DNA from 4 places in the Bacillus silvicola genome. Region 1 is predicted to be linked to each of the others. Evidence: riboswitches for the same ligand, from Rfam matches in the RefSeq annotation. Region 1 holds a riboswitch; each other region holds the start of a gene.
The links. Region 1 has a riboswitch for thiamine pyrophosphate ahead of thiT (energy-coupled thiamine transporter ThiT). Riboswitches for the same ligand answer to the same signal wherever they lie in the genome.
Positions count from the first base shown of each region.

Region 1 (4,679 bases):
GGACGTGTTACGAAAGTACAGTTCCCTGATGTAAAAGGACCTGTAAATCCAATTTATAAAAATAATTTATTTTTGGATAATATAAAAGAATTTCAAGCTAATTTATTATTAAAAGAAAGCAATCAAATAAAATATGCAACACAAACAATGGACTATGAAAAGAATGATATAAAATATAAATTATTAATTAAACCAATAAAAGAAAAAGACGGATCAGTAACATATATATATGCGATGGCTTCTTTACAACCTGTAGACGAGGCTGTGCAAATGGTGCAAGATTACTACATTTACATTATTGCATTTGTAGTCATTCTTATTTTTCTAGCTTCGTTCTATTACTCAAAACAAATTGCAAAACCATTATTAAAAATAAATAATACAACGAAGAAAATAGCACATTTGGATTTCACAGAAAAAATTCCGATAACTTCAAAAGATGAAATTGGTGATTTATCGCAAAATATTAATACATTATCTAATAAACTACATTCACATATTGGACAGTTAGAGCAAGATATTGAAAAAGAAAGAAAGTTAGAAAACACAAGGAAAGAATTTATTGCAGGTGTATCGCATGAACTAAAAACGCCGCTTAGTATTATGAAAAGCTGTATTTCCATTTTAAAAGATGGGGTAGCTGAACATAAGAAAGACTACTATTTTCAGGCAATGGAAAAAGAAGTAGACAAGATGGATATACTAATTGTGGATATGCTTGAATTAGCTAAATTCGAGTCTGGCACGTATAACATGAAGATGGATTCTTTCTATATAGATGGAGCGATTGAAGAAATATGTGAACAGCTTTCACCGGAGATAGAGAAAAAAGAACTGAGTGTGCACAAACATATATGTCCAGCAGAAGTCATTGGAAATCAAAATAGAATTGAACAAGTAATTGTGAATTTTATTACGAATGCAATACGTTATACACCAGAAAAAGAAGATATTATTATTTCCACAATAGACGAGACGAATCATATAAAAGTGTGTATCGAAAATAAAGGTACTCACATTGAAGAAGAACAATTAGATAAAATTTGGGATCGTTTTTATCGAGTGGATGCAGCTCGCCAGCGTTCACAAGGTGGAACAGGGCTTGGTCTTGCAATTTCAAAGAATATTTTAGAACTGCATAATGCTGAATATGGGGTGAAGAATACCGAAGATGGTGTGTTATTTTACTTCTATTTACCGAAAAAAGCGTAGACAATATAATCTACGCTTTTTTAATTTATTTTCATATTATCTTTACCTAATCTTTATTTTGGAGCAGTATACTTTGAATAGAAAATGAGGTTATGTAAGGAGTCGATGAACCGTGCATAGCAATTGGCTAAGTATAATGGTATTTATTTTCTTTTGTGCATTTATTGTATTTTTAATTGATATTACGATGTGAAAAAAGAGCGCTCATTAAGCGCTCTTCTTTGCTCTATTCATTTGATAAGCACCGATGCTTTTGAATAAGCGTGGTGAAGTTGTAAATAAAAGAATTAGTAATACAGTACATAGTATGAAAGAGCCGATCATTGTACTGCCGTTTACAATTAATGAATATAAGACAGCTGATTGTCCTTTAGGTGCATATTGACCAAAGAAAATAATACCAGCAATAAAGTGACAGAAATAACGTGCAAAGCTGCCGACAAATGTGGCAAGGATAATGTAAACGAGTGCTTTTTTTCCCTTGTTTTGTTTTGGTTTATCTTTGCGATTACCGAAACTTGAATGCTCTGCATTATTGTTTTCTGAGGCAAGTGTTTTTTGAATTGGACGATAGAATAAACCAGCAAAGCCGATAAAGGCAAAGGCAACGAAGTACTCAATGAATGCTTGCACTGGTGTTAGAATGTAGGCATCACCTACGACAATTTGTAATAGTCCCCAAATTAAGCCACCTAAGAAAGCCATTTTGAAGCCCCAGCGGTATGCAATAATAAAAATAGGAATCATAGCAAATGAGATGGAACCGCCTGTTGGAAGTTTAATTGATAATGGTAAAATGTCGATAATCAAGGCGAAGGCTGCAAGAATAGCAGATTCGATCATCGCTTGTAAATTGGTGTTACGCATGTTGTCTCCCCCTAAATCCAAGTTGCACAAAAAAGAACATTATCATAGGAGGATACGAAATACGTAAATGAAAAAGAGGTATGTATTTCGGACGTTTGCACAATCCCTGCGTTAGCATTAACTAACAGGTTCTAAGGGTCGGAACGAAGTGTTCCCTCTCAGCGATAAGGCTCCCCCTGTGATAACGAGATTCTTTATTTGCTATTTTTTATTGTAAGCGAAATGGATGAGAATGGCAAATGAACCTCGTATGACAATAAGTGAAATATAATTGTATTGAAATGTTAATAAATATGAAGCAAAAAGATATAGTCCAATTGAAATAGAGTATGATATAATTTTTTTGAAAATAATTATCATTCTCTTCTGAGGGGGAAGGTTATGAGCTTAGTAGATATTAAAATTGGTGAGAAAGTGTTAGTAAAAAGTATTCAGTCGTTAGATAATTTACTAAAGAGAAGACTGGCTGCTTTCGGTCTCGCGGAAGGAAGCGAACTTCGCCTGAAACAGAAAGCGATGTTTAAAGGTCCTTGTACATTGGAGTGTCGCGGACAGTTAATTAGTATTCGTCATTGTGACGCGAAAATGATAAAGGTGGAATTAGCGTGAATAAGGTTGCTTTGCTAGGGAATCCAAATACAGGGAAAACATCATTATTTAATGCGCTCACTGGTTCTTATGAATATGTAGGAAATTGGAGCGGTGTAACAGTAGAAAAGAAGGTTGGTAAATTAAAAGATAAGCAAGGAACACTAATTGATTTACCAGGCGTTTATGATTTAAATCCAGTTTCACGTGATGAAGGTGTCGTTACAAACTTTCTACTAACAGACGAATTTCATCATATGTTAAATATAGTGGATTCTTCGCAATTTGAGCGAAATATGCATTTAACATTACAATTACTTGAATTTGGTAAGCCGGTTTCAATTGGTTTAAATATGATTGATGTGGCAAAGCAAAGAGGAATTGTTATTAATGTAAAACGATTATCAGAAATATTAGGTGTAACAGTCGTTCCTGTCGTTGCAAGAAGCGGAAAAGGCTGTGAAGAATTACTTGCTACTCTTCATGAAGAGAAACAAAAAGAGAAAAAGTCATTCATTATTTCATATGGTGTACAATTGGATGAAGGAATCGGAGAGGTAATTGCTCTTTTAGAGACAGCGAATTATGAGCATCCAAGATGGTTAGCCCTTCAATTTTTAAGCAATAACGAAGTAGTAGAAAAAGAAATGAAAGCATTACCAATTTATAAGGAACTTGTAGCCATTCGATCTCGTTTAGAAGGAAAACTTGATTGTACGTTAGAAGAGCACATTTACAAAACTCGTGAAGCGTATATTGAAAAGTTAAAAACAAATGTCATTCAGCATGAGAAAGAAGGAAAAATTCCTTTTTCGGAAAAAATCGATAAGTTAATTACACATAAAATTTTAGGACTTCCAATCTTTTTAGCAGTTATGTTTTTTATTTTTCAGGTTACGTTTACGTGGATTGGTACGCCTTTATCTGATACGCTTGATGGATTTTTTGGCGGACAACTTACTGATTGGGTTACAGCTGGGCTCACAAGTGTTGGGGCTTCTGATTTTATTCAAGCACTCGTTACAGAAGGTATTATTGCCGGTGTTGGTGCGGTATTAGTATTCGTTCCACAAATCTTTGCACTATTCTTTTTCATTTCATTATTAGAAGACTCGGGATATATGGCACGAATTGCAGTTGTTATGGATAGAATTATGGAATTTTTCGGTTTAAACGGAAAAGCGTTCATTCCGATGATTATCGGTTTTGGATGTAACGTTCCGGGGATTATGGCAGCGAGAACGATTGAACAGGAAAAAGAACGTTTACTTACAATCCTTGTAACACCGTTTATGTCTTGTTCAGCACGTTTACCTGTATATGCATTATTTGCGGGAGTGTTCTTCCCTCATAGTCAGGCGACTGTTGTATTTTCTTTATATGTGGCGGGTATAGTTCTTGCCCTATTAGTTACAAAAATTATGTCTCTTACTATTTTAAAAGCGGAAAAATCTATTTTCGTAATTGAATTACCTCCTTACCGTGTGCCGCAAGCGAAAACGTTATGGCTCAGCACGTGGGAGAAAGGTAAAGGATTTGTTCGTAAAGCAGGTACATTCATCTTCGGTGGTTCGGTTGTTATTTGGTTATTAAACTATGCAGGTCCATCAGGATTTGGTGTTGATATGGGAGATAGTTTCTTAGCGATGATTGGTGGATTTATCGCGCCACTATTTGCACCGCTCGGTTTTGGAACTTGGCAAGCTGGGGCATCTCTTTTAACAGGATTTTTAGCAAAAGAAGTTGTTGTTTCTACAATGGCAATTATTTATGCGGTTAAAGAAGATGTGCTAGGAAATGTAATGGGGGCACATTATACTGCTTTATCAGCGTACGCATTTATGTTCTTTGTCTTATTATATGTTCCATGCTTAGCGACAGTAGCTGTTATTAGACGCGAAACAGGATCGATGAAATGGACAATTTTCTCAGTCGCGTATCCATTAGTTGTTGCTTATGTATTAACGTTCATTATATACCAAGTTGGGTCCTTACTCGGATTCTAGAAGGAG
Region 1 is NZ_JBNGVC010000012.1:1,709,853-1,714,531, reverse strand. Features, by position in the region: gene ACP6L7_RS20945 (sensor histidine kinase) at 1-1,212, shown strand, start outside; gene thiT (energy-coupled thiamine transporter ThiT) at 1,420-2,079, opposite strand; TPP riboswitch at 2,165-2,266, opposite strand; gene ACP6L7_RS20935 (FeoA family protein) at 2,461-2,688, shown strand; gene feoB (ferrous iron transport protein B) at 2,685-4,673, shown strand.

Region 2 (4,679 bases), on a different contig from region 1:
CTTCATTTCTGAAATGAATACTTCTTTCTTTAATTTTCCTTTAGCGATAGCTTCTAACTTTTGCTCCCATTCACCAGTTAGTGTAGGAGATTTCAGTTCTTCTGGCACTAAATCAAGTAACTGACGGCCTTTTGAAGTAATATGAATATCTTTACCACGTTTTTCAAGTAAGAACGAATTGAATAACTTGTCGATAATATCAGCACGCGTTGCTACAGTACCTAATCCACCAGTTGACTTTAACGTGTCAGCAAGTTGTTTGTTTTGCGTATCCATGTATTTTGTTGGGTTTTCCATCGCTGAAAGTAATGTTGCTTCATTAAAGCGTGCAGGTGCTTTCGTTTGACCTGATGTTTGGACAATTAGTTTTATGTTTAATGTATCGCCTTTTTCGATTCGAGGTAAGATTTGTTCTCTAACATCATCGATTGCATCATCATCTTCAAATCGATTTTCATAAACCTCTTTCCAACCAGCATGTAAAATCGTTTTTCCGCGTGCGATGAACGTTTCGTCACCAATTTTCGTGCGCAATGTTAGTTGTTCATATTCAAAGGCCGGGAATAAAACAGCTAAGAAACGTTTTACAACTAAGTCATAAATTTTACGTTCTTTATCTGTGAAAGCTGAGAAGTTTACATAGCTCTCTGTTGGAATAATTGCGTGATGATCACTTACTTTACTATCATCAACAAATGATTTATTAGATTTTACAGGTTTCTGCAATACTTTATGTGCTAAAGGACGGTATTCTCCAACTCCGCAAGCTTTCAGACGCTCTGGAAGTGTTCCGACAATATCAGATGAAATATAGCGTGAATCCGTACGAGGGTACGTTAAAACTTTATGCTGTTCATATAATTTTTGCATAATGTTTAATGTTTCTTTCGCAGAGTAACCAAATATTTTATTCGCATCACGTTGTAGCTCAGTTAAATCGTAAAGACCAGGAGCGAACGATTTCTTTTGTTTTTTATCAATGTCTACAACAGTAGCATTTTGCTTACTGATTTTATTCACAAGTGCATCGATTTTTTCTTTATTGAAGCTGCGACTATTTCCTTTTGTATCTTGCCAAGTTAGTTTTAATCTCTCAGCTGTTTGAGCTTCGATACCATAGTAAGTTTGAGCTTTGAAATGTTTGATTTCATCTTCACGGTTTGCAATCATGGCTACAGTAGGTGTTTGGACACGACCACAATTTAGTTGAGCATTAAAGCGAGTAGTTAATGCTCGAGTCGCATTAAGGCCGATATACCAGTCAGCCTCTGAACGTGCGACAGCAGAAGCGTATAGATTATCATATGCTTTTCCTGGTTTTAAATTTGCGAAGCCATCTTTAATTGCTTTATCGGTAACAGATGAAATCCATAGACGTTTAATTGGTTTCTGCATTTTAACTTTATCGATAATCCAGCGTGCGACCAACTCTCCCTCACGACCGGCGTCAGTAGCTATAATGATTTCATTTACATCTTTTCTAAGAAGCTGACTTTTTACAGCGTTAAACTGTTTCCCTGTTTGTTTAATAACGGTTAGTTTTAAACGCTCCGGTAGCATTGGTAAATCTTCTAAATTCCACTGTTTGTATTTTACATCATAGCTTTCTGGATCAGCTAATGTAACGAGATGACCTAAAGCCCAAGTAACAATATATTTACTACCTTCAAGATAGCCGTTCCCTTTTTTATCACATTTCAGTACACGTGCGATATCACGTGCAACAGAAGGTTTTTCAGCAATTACAATACTTTTTGCCATATTTAAAAACATCCTTTCAAATTTCCATACGTTAAATATAGCATACATCGTTGTTCTATTCAGTCTCGCGGAAGGTTTGAGTTATTTGTGATGAAATATACCGGGGAGAGTTTTACTTATGTAAATAAAAGATTTATATAAATGTCAGATTTTAAAGGGTATCCATTGACATTGTAAATGAATTTCATTTTTATTATATAAAGGTGAAAAATGGTTGAACCAGGAGAGTTAAGATCTCTATCATTCTTAAAAGGAAAGAACTTGTTATTTTATTAGAATAAGAGTAGACTCTGAAGTAGATGAATAAGTAACACATGGGAGTTTGTGGATGCAAACTGAGAGTATGACTAATCCGTCATTGACCATTTGAACCTGTTGGATAATGCCAGCGTAGGGAGAGTGTAAAAGCACATGTTCAGGCACTTTGCGTACGCGCAAAGTGCCTTTTTGTGTATCTCCCATCATTATAGTTAGGGGATGAGAAGGATGAATAGGAAAGAAATTAGTAAAGTAGTGGATTTGGTGAGAGAGTCTAATCCGCTCGTTCATAATATTACAAATGTTGTTGTAACAAATTTTACAGCTAACGGTTTGTTAGCGTTAGGGGCATCGCCTGTAATGGCGTATGCAAAAGAAGAGGTAGCAGAAATGGCTAGCATTGCTGGAGCTCTTGTATTAAATATGGGTACACTTCGTTCTGAAGAGGTAGAAGCGATGTTACTTGCTGGAAAATCGGCAAATACAAATGGTGTACCAGTATTATTTGATCCGGTTGGGGCAGGAGCAACATCGTATCGGACAGAAGTTGCGAGACATATTCCGGCTGAAATCGATTTAGCGATTATCCGCGGAAATGCAGCTGAAATAGCGAACGTTATTAATGAAAGATGGGAAATTAAAGGGGTAGACGCCGGTGCTGGAAATGGCAATGTTGTAAATATTGCAAAACAGGCAGCGGATGAATTAAATACAGTTGCGGTAATTACTGGAGAAGAAGACGTTGTTACAGATGGAGAGCGAACTATTCTTATTCGAAATGGTCATCCCATTTTAACGAAAGTTACGGGAACTGGTTGTTTACTAACTTCTGTAATAGGAGCATTTGTAGCAGTAGAAAAGGATTATGTAAATGCAGCAGTAGCGGCATTAACTTTTTATGGTGTAGCTGCGGAACTGGCAGCTGCTAAGACAGTGGAAAAGGGACCTGGTAGTTTCCAAATTGAATTTTTAAATCAGTTAGCGAATACAACTTCAGATGATATTGAGAAGTATGGGAAGATTGAGCTTATACAGTAAGGAGGGGAACTAGATGCCGCGTATTACAAAGGCTGAAATGTCTAGATTACTATCGGTATATTTTATTATGGGAAGTAACAATTGTACGAAGGAGCCACTACAAGTATTGAGAGATGCACTTGAAGGCGGTATAACAATTTTTCAATTTCGTGAAAAGGGGGAAGGCGCTTTAACGGGAGAGAAACGTATTTGTTTCGCAAAAGAACTACAGGCAATTTGTAAGGAGTATGGTGTACCATTCATCGTAAATGATGATGTGGAACTAGCTCTTGAGTTAGATGCAGATGGCGTGCATGTTGGACAAGATGATGAAGGAATTACTTCTGTTCGTGAAAAAATGGGAGATAAAATTGTTGGTGTATCTACCCATACAATTGAAGAAGCACGCTGGGCAATTGAAAACGGAGCTGATTATTTAGGTGTTGGCCCTATTTTCCCAACGAGTACGAAAAAAGATACGAAAGCTGTGCAAGGAACGAAAGGTTTAGCTCATTTTAGAGAACAAGGAATTACAATACCGATTGTTGGCATTGGTGGGATTACGATTGAAAATACCGCTTCGGTTATAGAAGCCGGTGCGGATGGTGTCTCTGTTATTTCTGCGATTAGTTTAGCGGAATCTGCGTATGAGAGTACGAAGAAGCTAATAGAGGAAGTAAGTAAGAGTTTGTAGAAAAAAGCTATGTAGTATTAAAACGCTACATAGCTTTTGTTTGTTTTTGATATTAAAAATTAGAAATAGGGAGGAGATTGTTTGAAACGGAATAGGTTTGTAGAGTTGCAAAATGAGTTGTTTCGTTTATTTGAAAAAGGGGAATTTGATGCCGTTTATAGATGCATAGATGAAACGAAAAGGGAGTTTCCTGAAAGAATGGATAAAACGAGTTTTTGGCAAGCTTGTGCATATTCAGTGGAAGGTAAGCATGAAGAGGCAATTGCTATTCTTAATGAAGCCATACAAAGGGGAATTTGGTGGAACCCATATACACTCATGCATGATGAAGATTTAAAAGGATTACAGGATAAAATAGATTTTAAGCCGATAGTCAAAAAGTGCGAAGAGATTTTGAAGGAGCATCAGATGATGAGTCAGTCAAAATTATTTACTTATGGAAATGAAAAAGCGCAGGCAGGTATATTTTCTTTACATTGGAGAGGATCAAACATAAATGATTTTGCACCATATTGGTGTGAAGAAGAAATACTACATGAGTATATGTTAGGTTTTTCTCAATCCTCACAAATATATGGAATGAATTCTTATAGCTGGGATAATCATGAGATAGCTATAAAAGATGTTATGAAAAATTTTAATGATTTTACAAATAAATATAACTTGGAAGATATCATCATCGCGGGAGCTTCTCAAGGGGGGAATATAGCAATAGAGTTAGCGTTAAAGAATATGTTAGCGACTCAAAAGTTTATTGCGGTTATACCTGCTATTCGAGATGTAGAGGCAATTGAAAGTATCGTTATATCGAATGATATAACGAATGTGAAAGGGTATATTGTCACGGGAGATAAAGATCAATTTTATGAAAACACACTTCAAGTAATGTCTATGTTCGAGAAATATAAGGTGAACTGTAAATTAATTGTGAGAGAAGGATTAGGTCATC
Region 2 is NZ_JBNGVC010000013.1:744,058-748,736, reverse strand. Features, by position in the region: gene topB (DNA topoisomerase III) at 1-1,761, opposite strand, end outside; TPP riboswitch at 2,066-2,175, shown strand; gene thiM (hydroxyethylthiazole kinase) at 2,248-3,057, shown strand; gene thiE (thiamine phosphate synthase) at 3,071-3,730, shown strand; gene ACP6L7_RS25945 (alpha/beta hydrolase) at 3,812-4,679, shown strand, end outside.
Region 2: another riboswitch for thiamine pyrophosphate. It lies ahead of thiM (hydroxyethylthiazole kinase); the one in region 1 lies ahead of thiT (energy-coupled thiamine transporter ThiT).

Region 3 (4,679 bases), on a different contig from region 1:
TGAATAAAGTAAAGGGTTTACCGCAGTTTCATAAAGATGAAATTCCAACTCTAGTACGTATTCTGCGTTTATGTCAAGAGATTGGTTGGTATGAAGAGGCAAATGATTTTATGATAAGCCAGGGACTAGATGAATTTGTCCAAACTTCATTGGAATATGAAACATGGGATCTTTTGACGCAAGCGGTTGCTTTAAACTATTTAATTATTAAATATCGTATTGGTGAATTAACAGATGGCGATGTAGAAATTTGGAATCGAGTTAAATTTAGTGAGAAATGTATAACAGATTGTAAACATCTATTATCTCATAAAGAAGTATTGGAATTTACATTTTTTTATATGTGTAAGCGAGCTAAAACACTATCAAAAGAACAATTAAATAGTGATATGATGAATCTAGCGATGTATTGTAATACTTTTGTGTATGATTTGTATACACATGACTTATTACGAAAGTATCGTAAGTGTACAGATTTTCTATCATATTATGGACCGAGTCAAGTAGTTTTAGCTTGTCAAAGAGCTGTGCTTTCTCAAATTTCAGATCGATTAGATCCATTAAAGACAACACATGTAGATGATTATTTATATGTGATGAAAGAAATGATGGAGCATATGACGATAGGGGTAATGGATCGATATGGTCATTTTATTGGAAAGTTGCTATCATATGTACCATTTTTTGAAATGATTCAAGTTCCACAGCATGCATATTATTGTGAAGAATTACTGTATATTTGTAAGGGTATTGAATACAAAGAAGAAACACTACGCAATTATATATTTATACAATTACATGATTGTTTACCATCATTCTTTAAACAATTTCTTAAAAATAAGCGTTATGCAACGATTCATGATATTCTTTTCTATTGGTGCGACGATGAACAAAGAATGAGCTTAGAGAAAAAATATAATCTTAGTTTTATTTATGAAAAATATGCTTGTGGATAAACCGTATTTTACATATTAAAAATTAATATAAATTAAAAAAGGATCTCAAGTTTATGTGAGATCCTTTTTTTTAGTAAAACAAGGAGAAAGTAACTAAGATAAGAAATAACATTCCATAAAGGAGAAATTGTGCAGTAGAACTTCCTTGTATACCAAAAAAAGTATTCATTTTTTCATATAAATTCAGTATATATTTCATTGGATTATCTTTGAAATATTGGTACACAGTGTCTCCTCTTTCTAAGCTTCTTGTTCATGTTTTTGGTTATGAGGAACATTAACGTATCTAGCTATGAATAATAAAACAGTCATAAAGAATACAGGAAGTACGGTAGATAAATAAAAACCATTATTAATTATATTTGTTATAAGAGCACTCAAAAGGAAAATTACATTATAAATATGGGCTATTTTTTGTTTTAGCCGCATTTGTAATGCTTCCATAATGATTTCTAAGGCAACAAAAGCAATAATAATAGATAAAAATACAGTGTTCGTATTATAAATGATTAAACAACAGATTAAACCAAAAAAGGACAGGTATTCAATAATGAGAGGTATATTGCGTGGCATAGAATTTACCTAACTAAATATGGCAGTGGGTTCACTGCATTTGTTTTTTCAAAATTCCATTCCCCATTATGTAATTCAAAATGGAGATGTTGCCCGTATGAATGACCTGTATTTCCCATATGACCGACTAATTGTCCAGCTTGCACTTGATCCCCAACTTGTACAGCACGATCCTTCATATGAGCATAAACTGTTGTATATAATTTTCCATTTATTTGATGGGCGACGAACACGACATTGCCGTAGCTAGCCGAATAATAAGATTTCACAACTTTACCTGTAGCAGCAGCTTGAATAGAGATGTTGCCTTGTGCTGCAATATCTATACCATAATGCATTTGTTCCCAGCGCATATCAAAAGTTGAGCTAATTCTTCCTTGAGTTGGAAATTTGAAAACAGCTGGAATTGATGAAGGTTGAGCTGTTTTAGTTTGTGATTGATTTTGATGTTGCACTACATAGTGTTTTGCTACATATCCGTATCCTGTGCCAAAACGAATTTTATACCAAGTACCTACCGTTTCTACTACTTGTACTTGTGTACCATTTTGTAATGAACCAAGTAGAGTGCTACTTGTACTAGCGTTGCTACGTACATTTAATTTTGGTGTTGCAACAGTATAAGAAGGAGAACCTTGTACAGTTACACCTTTTACTAGAGGTGTGGATCCATTAGATACAAATGTTTTTTGTACGTATCCAATTTGACCATTATGTAATATTTTGTACCAATCCCCTTGTTCACCTTGAATGGTAATGAATTGACCATTTGGTAATATATCTAGAATAGAAGACTCTGTATTAGGTTCAGAACGAACGTTTAATGCGTTTGCATTTACGATATATTGATTCTTTGATTGAACATTTTTTTTGAATAGAATTGCATCTTTTTTCATATAGCCTGTTTTGTTGTTAACAGATACTTTATACCAATCTTGAGTTGTCTCAAGAATAGTAACCGGGCTATTAAATCGAATATTATCAATTATTGCACTGTCTGCATTGTTATTTTGATGTAGTGCAACGTTGTCAATTTTTACATATCCAGTTTTTACTTTAGATGGTTGCTTAGCAGCCGCTGTTTGTATACCGGATTCTCCCATAGAAGGAAGTAAAGAAACAATTGCTATAGTAGTTGCTGTTAAAGCTGTAGCTTTCATATTCATGTAATAAAGACCTCCTCTAGTTGTATAGTTGTATTTTTATTATAGTATAAAGATATAATATATTGGTCGTATTCACATAAATGTAATATGAAATCAATAAAAATAATGTTAGAAGAGAGGTTCGTATATAAATATTGTATATATCATTTGCGGGGGCGCATTTATATTTGTTCAACATGTTAAGATTTAATTCGCAATTAAGAAAATTAAAACAGTTGATGATGTCTTATTACGGTGTTATACTGACAGTGATAATTTTATAGTTTGCTAGGAGAGCTGGTGTTGCCAGCTGAGAGTGGGCCGTAAGCCTTTGATCCTTTTCATTACCTGATCTAGATTATGCTAGCGTAGGGAAGCAATTCGGACACTAACAATGAGTCCCCGTTTCTTTGCGTATAGAAACGGGGCTTTTTTATTTGAAAAATTCATATTGAAACCACTAGGGGTGCTTGATGTGCTGAGAGAGGAATAATCCTTAACCCTTACAGACCTGATCTAGGTAATACTAGCGAAGGGAAGTGGAACAACGAATAAATGTATAATTTTATTTGCTGTAACCACTTCTTATATATAGAAGTGGTTTTTTATTTAGGTACATATATTGAAAGGGGAAATAGAAATGAAATTTTGCGATAGATTATTAGAAACTGTGCAACCTGTTTGGGAGAAAAGTCATAATCATCCGTTTGTAGTAGGTATGGGGGATGGCACGTTAGAAAAAGATAAATTTCAGTATTATATTATTCAAGACTATTTATATTTGTTAGATTATGCAAAGTTATATGCGATTGGTGTTGTAAAAGCAACGAATCCACAAGTTATGGCAAAGTTTGCAGAGCAAATAGATGGTATTTTAAATGGTGAAATGACGATCCATAAACAATATGCAAAAAGACTTGGTATTTCTGTACAAGAGATGGAATCTGCGAAACCATCTGCTAAAAATTTAGCTTATACAAATTATATGATGTCTGTATCTCAAAATGGCACACTTGCGGAATTAATAGCAGCACTTCTACCATGTATGTGGAGTTATTGGGAGATTGGAAAGCGTTTAAATGATATTCCTGGAGCAAGAGATCATGAGTTTTTTGGTGAGTGGATTCAAGGATATAGCTCTGAAGAATACGGCGACCTTTGTATTTGGTTAATAGACTTATTAAATGAAATGGCGGTTGGAAAGTCTGAGAAAGAACTAGACCGATTAGAGGAGATTTTCTTATATTCCAGTCGATTTGAATATTTATTCTGGGATATGTCCTATCGTAAGGAGATGTGGGGATTTGAGGAGCAAGAACATACTACAGTTTCATAATGTTTCTTTTCATTATGATGAGAAACCAATCATCAATGAATTAAATGCTTCTATACAAGATAAAGAGTTTGTAAGTATTATCGGACCGAGTGGATGTGGGAAAAGTACTTTATTTCGCCTTATTACAGGATTAGAAGAGGCAAGTACTGGACAGATAGAGCTGATAGAAACAAAGAGTCATCCTGTAGGGTATATGCCTCAAAAAGATATGCTCTTACCGTGGAGGACGATTATTGAGAATGCTGCTCTGCCGCTAGAGTGTCAAGGTGTGCAGAAGAAAGAAGCACAAGTAAAAGCGAAAGAACTGTTACATAAATTTGGGTTACAAGGATACGAGGCGAAATATCCGAAAGATTTATCTGGTGGTATGAGACAACGTGTATCTTTTATCCGAACTTTATTAACGGGCGGGGAGATATTATTGTTAGATGAACCGTTTAGCGCATTGGACGCTTTAACGAAGGCATCTTTGCAAGAATGGTTGTTTGAACAATGGAAAGAGTGGGAAAAAACAATTTTATTTATCACTCATGATGTTGAAGAAGCGTTGTTTCTTTCTAATCGAATTTTGGTTGTAGAAAATCAACCGATAGCAACTTTAACTGAGCGAATTGTGCCGCTTGAGCGTAACCGAACACGAAAGGATTTATATAAGCCTGAAGTATTGGC
Region 3 is NZ_JBNGVC010000013.1:403,951-408,629, reverse strand. Features, by position in the region: gene ACP6L7_RS24265 (DUF3965 domain-containing protein) at 1-956, shown strand, start outside; gene ACP6L7_RS24260 (hypothetical protein) at 1,197-1,529, opposite strand; gene ACP6L7_RS24255 (SH3 domain-containing protein) at 1,535-2,695, opposite strand; TPP riboswitch at 2,955-3,066, shown strand; TPP riboswitch at 3,127-3,229, shown strand; gene tenA (thiaminase II) at 3,315-4,010, shown strand; gene ACP6L7_RS24245 (ABC transporter ATP-binding protein) at 3,979-4,679, shown strand, end outside.
Region 3: another riboswitch for thiamine pyrophosphate. It lies ahead of tenA (thiaminase II); the one in region 1 lies ahead of thiT (energy-coupled thiamine transporter ThiT).

Region 4 (4,679 bases), on a different contig from region 1:
GAAATAATCCTGTGTTTCTTCATCCTTAATTGGCTCAGACATCGCTTCAGAAACATGTTGGGATCGCAGTGGTGAAAAATATACTTCTTCATCATTCTTATTTTTCATACGTAAAGGCTGTTCGCAAAAGATATGTGTAACAAGAGCTGGTACCCATTTAGGAAACGTTTTTTTATCATGTAATACTGGTAAATTACTAATTAAATCATACTGCCATTCTAAATGTGGTTGATCTATTAATTTATTCGGTTTCCAATCATGAATAACTTCATACCAACTTTGAAAAATATAGTCTAACTGTTCTTGTCTCATTGGTTCTTTTGCTACAATCCAAGGTGTATCTTCCTTTAATATATATGGATTATGCTGAATGAATAATATATCAGAAAACATATCATACAATCTTTCATTTACAAGTTTTAACTTACTCGTTAATAAAAATGTTCTATAATGTATCTCTACAATCTCAAGCCATTCAATAGGAAAGTAAATATACGATACTTTCTCATTATAGAGGGGTTCTACTATATTTTTAAATGTTAATAACCGTAATTTTTCCATATTAGTAATACTTCCTCCCTTAATTAATATTAATCATGAATAATACTAGAAAATTCACCAATATTTTTAAGCATAAACGAATCAAATTTAAACCAAGCATATTTCAGGAATAAATAAATCAAATTATTTAAATAATACATTATAAAACTGAATTAATAAAAAGTTACCCTTAAACATATAACTACCTCCTTATGTTATTTTTTATATTATAAAATCATTATAATAGATTATTTTGTTTTATATCTATAATTCACAAAATATTTACATAAATAAAACATAAGAAAAGGTATCGCCTCTTCATATAGCGATACCTTTTCTATACTCTTTATGAAATAACACCTTTAACTTCTTCATTCACTGGCCATTTTTCTAGTGTATATGCCATTTCCCAAAATGAATATTCATATTGACTACTAATAATAAAATGTTGTCTCATACGTTCACGGTCTGCCTCTGTTACTTTTTCAGCGATAGTATCTAATCGTGTGATTTGCTCTTCTACTAATGTACGGAACCAATCTGATCCATAAGCAGAAATCCACTCTTTATAAATTGGCTCTTCTGGCTGACACTCTTTTAAACGTTCACCAATTTCATAATATAGCCAATAACAAGGTAAAATAGCTGCAATAATATCCCCTAAATGACCTTCATACGCAGCACGATACATATGTGAAGTATACGCATATGCAGTTGGTGCAGGTAGGAAATTATCTTTTTCTTCTTTCGTAACGCCTAATTTTTTAGCAAAATTCTCGTGTAATGATAATTCTGCTTCATATGTATTTTGAGCATGGTGCGCCATACGAGCTGTCGTTTCTAATTCAAGAGCCTTTGCAGCTCCTAAAGTTTGTACTCTAGCAAAATGACTTAAATAATATGAATCTTGAAGTACGTAATAACGGAAACTTGCTAAATCTAACGTACCTTCACCAAGTTTTTTTACAAAAGGATGATTAAAACTTGCTTCCCAAATTGAATCTACTTCTTTACGTAATGATTGTGAAAAAGTCATTTAAATCCCTCCAATAATTTATAAAATATAAGTATTTATCCCATTTATTAAAGCTGTAAAATAAAAAAACTTTCTTTACAGGCGTAAAGAAAGTGAAATTGACAGTATTTATTCATTAAATAACAATGTCTTTCCCACTTCCCTACGCTGGCATTAACCAGATCAGGTACTAAGAGTCTCAAAATTTCATTTGATCTCAGCCTATAAAAGGCCCCCCTAGTGGATAAATATTTTATTTTCGTATTCATCATAGCACAATCTATAAAAGTGTCAAAATTAAAAACCTTCATTTTTCCTAACGTGTAATGAAGTTTGTATAATCATATCTAATAGTTCACTATATTTAATTCCCGCAGCCTCTGCACTTTTTGGCAGTAAACTTGATTGTGTCATCCCTGGTAATGTGTTAACCTCCATTACATATGGAATTCCGTCCTTCACCATCATATCAACCCTTGCATAAACACTACATTTTAATGCTTTATAACAAGCCAGTGACGCTTTATTTACACGTTCCTGTACTTCAGCTGGAAGTTCTATAACTTCTTCAACTGTACTAGCATCATCATATTTTGCATTGTAGTCAAAGAACTCAGCAGCATGTCGAATCGAGATGATAGGTAACTGTTTTCCATCAAAAATGGAACATGTAATCTCCTCACCCTTTATATACTTCTCAATTACTACTTCTGAATCCCATTCGAATACAGTTTCCAGCATTGAAATCAATTCATTTTTATCCTTGACAATCTTTACTCCAACACTGGAGCCGCCAGAGTTAGGTTTTACTACTAACGGAAATCCTAACTTCTCTAACTCTTCAAGGTTTAGATCCTCCATTTTTGTAAGTTCAATCCAATCGGGTGTTTCTACTCCTTCATAACGTAAAATCTTTTTTGAAAGATTTTTGTCCATACATATACCGCTAGATAACATATTGCTACCACTATAAGGAATACCTAAACTTTCAAGCGTCCCTTGAACAGTACCATCTTCTCCGTATTTTCCGTGTAATGCTAGCAATGCAAAATCAATGTCTTTCGCTTTTTCAATTAAATCCATTTTTTCATTTAACGTAATTGGAACTATTTCATACTTACTCTTATTTAAATGTGCAATCATTTCATTTCCAGTCATAATTGATACTTGTTTTTCAGAGGATACTCCTCCCATAATAACGCCAATTCTCATCTTCTCATCTCCAAATTTCATTTTTTAATGTATCACCAATTATTTGAATCCCGCTAACTATTTCCTTTTCTTTCAAACGTGAAAAGCCTAATCGGAAGGTATTCGCTCCCCCTCCATCAGAATAAAAAACATTTCCAGGAGAAAACGTTACACCTTTCTCATAACACTTTTGTAAAAGTGTGCGGGCATTAATTTTTTCTTCTAACTCTATAAATAAATGAAGTCCACCATCTCCAGTCATTCTTTTAAACGGAATGTACTGATTACATGCCTCAACAGCTAACTCATATTTTTTCTTATAAACAGATCTTGCTTTTTTTAAATATTTTTCAAAATATCCTTCATGTAAATATTGAAACAGTACAGCTTGATCTAACGTAGATGTATGAATCGTTCTTGCCCTTTTTACACTTTCTAAATAATGTATCAGTTCTTTATCTGCAATGATCCAACCTACACGTAAACCAGGGAAAAGTACCTTTGAAAAGCTACTAATATAAATCACATTATTACCGGCCCCTGCAAAAGTTAATAATGGCGCTAAATGTGAACCTGAATAACGTAATTCTTCATTAAATCCATCCTCTATAATAGGAATCTTATATTTTGAAAATAATCTCATCAATTCCGTTCTTTTCTCTGAACTCGTAACAATACCGGTTGGATTATGATAAGAAGGAATCAAATACGCAAAATCAAAATCTTTTTCACGTAAACTTTGTTCTACTTCATTCGTATCAATACCATCATCATTCATATTAATCCCATGAACTTCAAGTCCATGTAAGCGAAAAAGCTTCAGTGCAGCATGGTGAGTTGGATTCTCACAAATTACACGCCCTGATTTTTTCGATAAAGAAGATAGTACAATATCTAACCCTTCCGTAAATCCATTTGTGATTAGAATATCTTTGTTCGAAATATCTACACCTTTCATTTCCATGTAATGAAGTAAATAATTCATTAACGGTCTATAGCCTTTTGCATATCCGTAGTTCAATACAATATCCCCTTCAATGGACATACGAGTAAGAAAAGCTCTTTTGAAATTTTCTACATCAAATAGCTTTTCATCCGGGGCTATACTATTAAAAACAATCATTCCTTTTTCCCAGCGAACACCATGTTTCATTAAATCTAATTCATCCGCTAATGCGGTAACTGTATTGAGTTTATTTTTCCAATCTATTTCAACAGACGAAGTGTTAGAAATATCAACCTTCGCAACAAAATTTCCTTTTCCTTTAACTGCATAAATGAGTCCTTCTTGTTCTAAATCCGCATAAGCAGAGAGCACTGTATTTCTGCTCACTGATAATAATTCACTCAGTTCCCTTGTTGATGGGATTTTTTGGTTCCCTAACAAATGCCCTTTCATAATCATCTTTTTTAAATAATCTTTCAATTGAATATAAACGGGACGATCTTTTACAACTTTAAAATCCTTAAACAATTCCTAACCTCCTGCAATCATTTTTGCATATTTATTTCATTCTCAAAAGGTCCACTACATATGTATTTTTTATAAAGGGCGGTACGGTCTTATAAAGTGAAACTTTAATTAGTGAGGGGTTCATCCCCCCACTAATTATTAGGCTTCACCAATCGGGCTTTTACTGCTCACAAATAGCGGGATAAATCTTTACGATATAAGTTAATTACATCTTTTAAAGCAGCAGCTGCAGCTCCGCGTGGATTAGAAGCTCCACCAATTGTAGTAATTTGCCCCATTGTATCTGTAAAGAATGTTATTCCTTTTTCTGTTCCATTGACTTTTGCTAGCGGGTGATCTTTATCTATTTCGCACGGTTCAACATTTAGATTCACATTGCCTTCTCCATCTTTATGCGCCGATGCTATTAATTTAATAATTTTATGTTGTTCCTTAGCATTTCGAATTTGTTGTATTGTA
Region 4 is NZ_JBNGVC010000002.1:331,948-336,626, reverse strand. Features, by position in the region: gene ACP6L7_RS08835 (RNaseH domain-containing protein) at 1-561, opposite strand, end outside; gene tenA (thiaminase II) at 887-1,576, opposite strand; TPP riboswitch at 1,699-1,804, opposite strand; gene ACP6L7_RS08825 (D-alanine--D-alanine ligase) at 1,853-2,767, opposite strand; gene pdxR (MocR-like pyridoxine biosynthesis transcription factor PdxR) at 2,772-4,220, opposite strand; gene ACP6L7_RS08815 (homoserine dehydrogenase) at 4,388-4,679, opposite strand, start outside.
Region 4: another riboswitch for thiamine pyrophosphate. It lies ahead of tenA (thiaminase II); the one in region 1 lies ahead of thiT (energy-coupled thiamine transporter ThiT).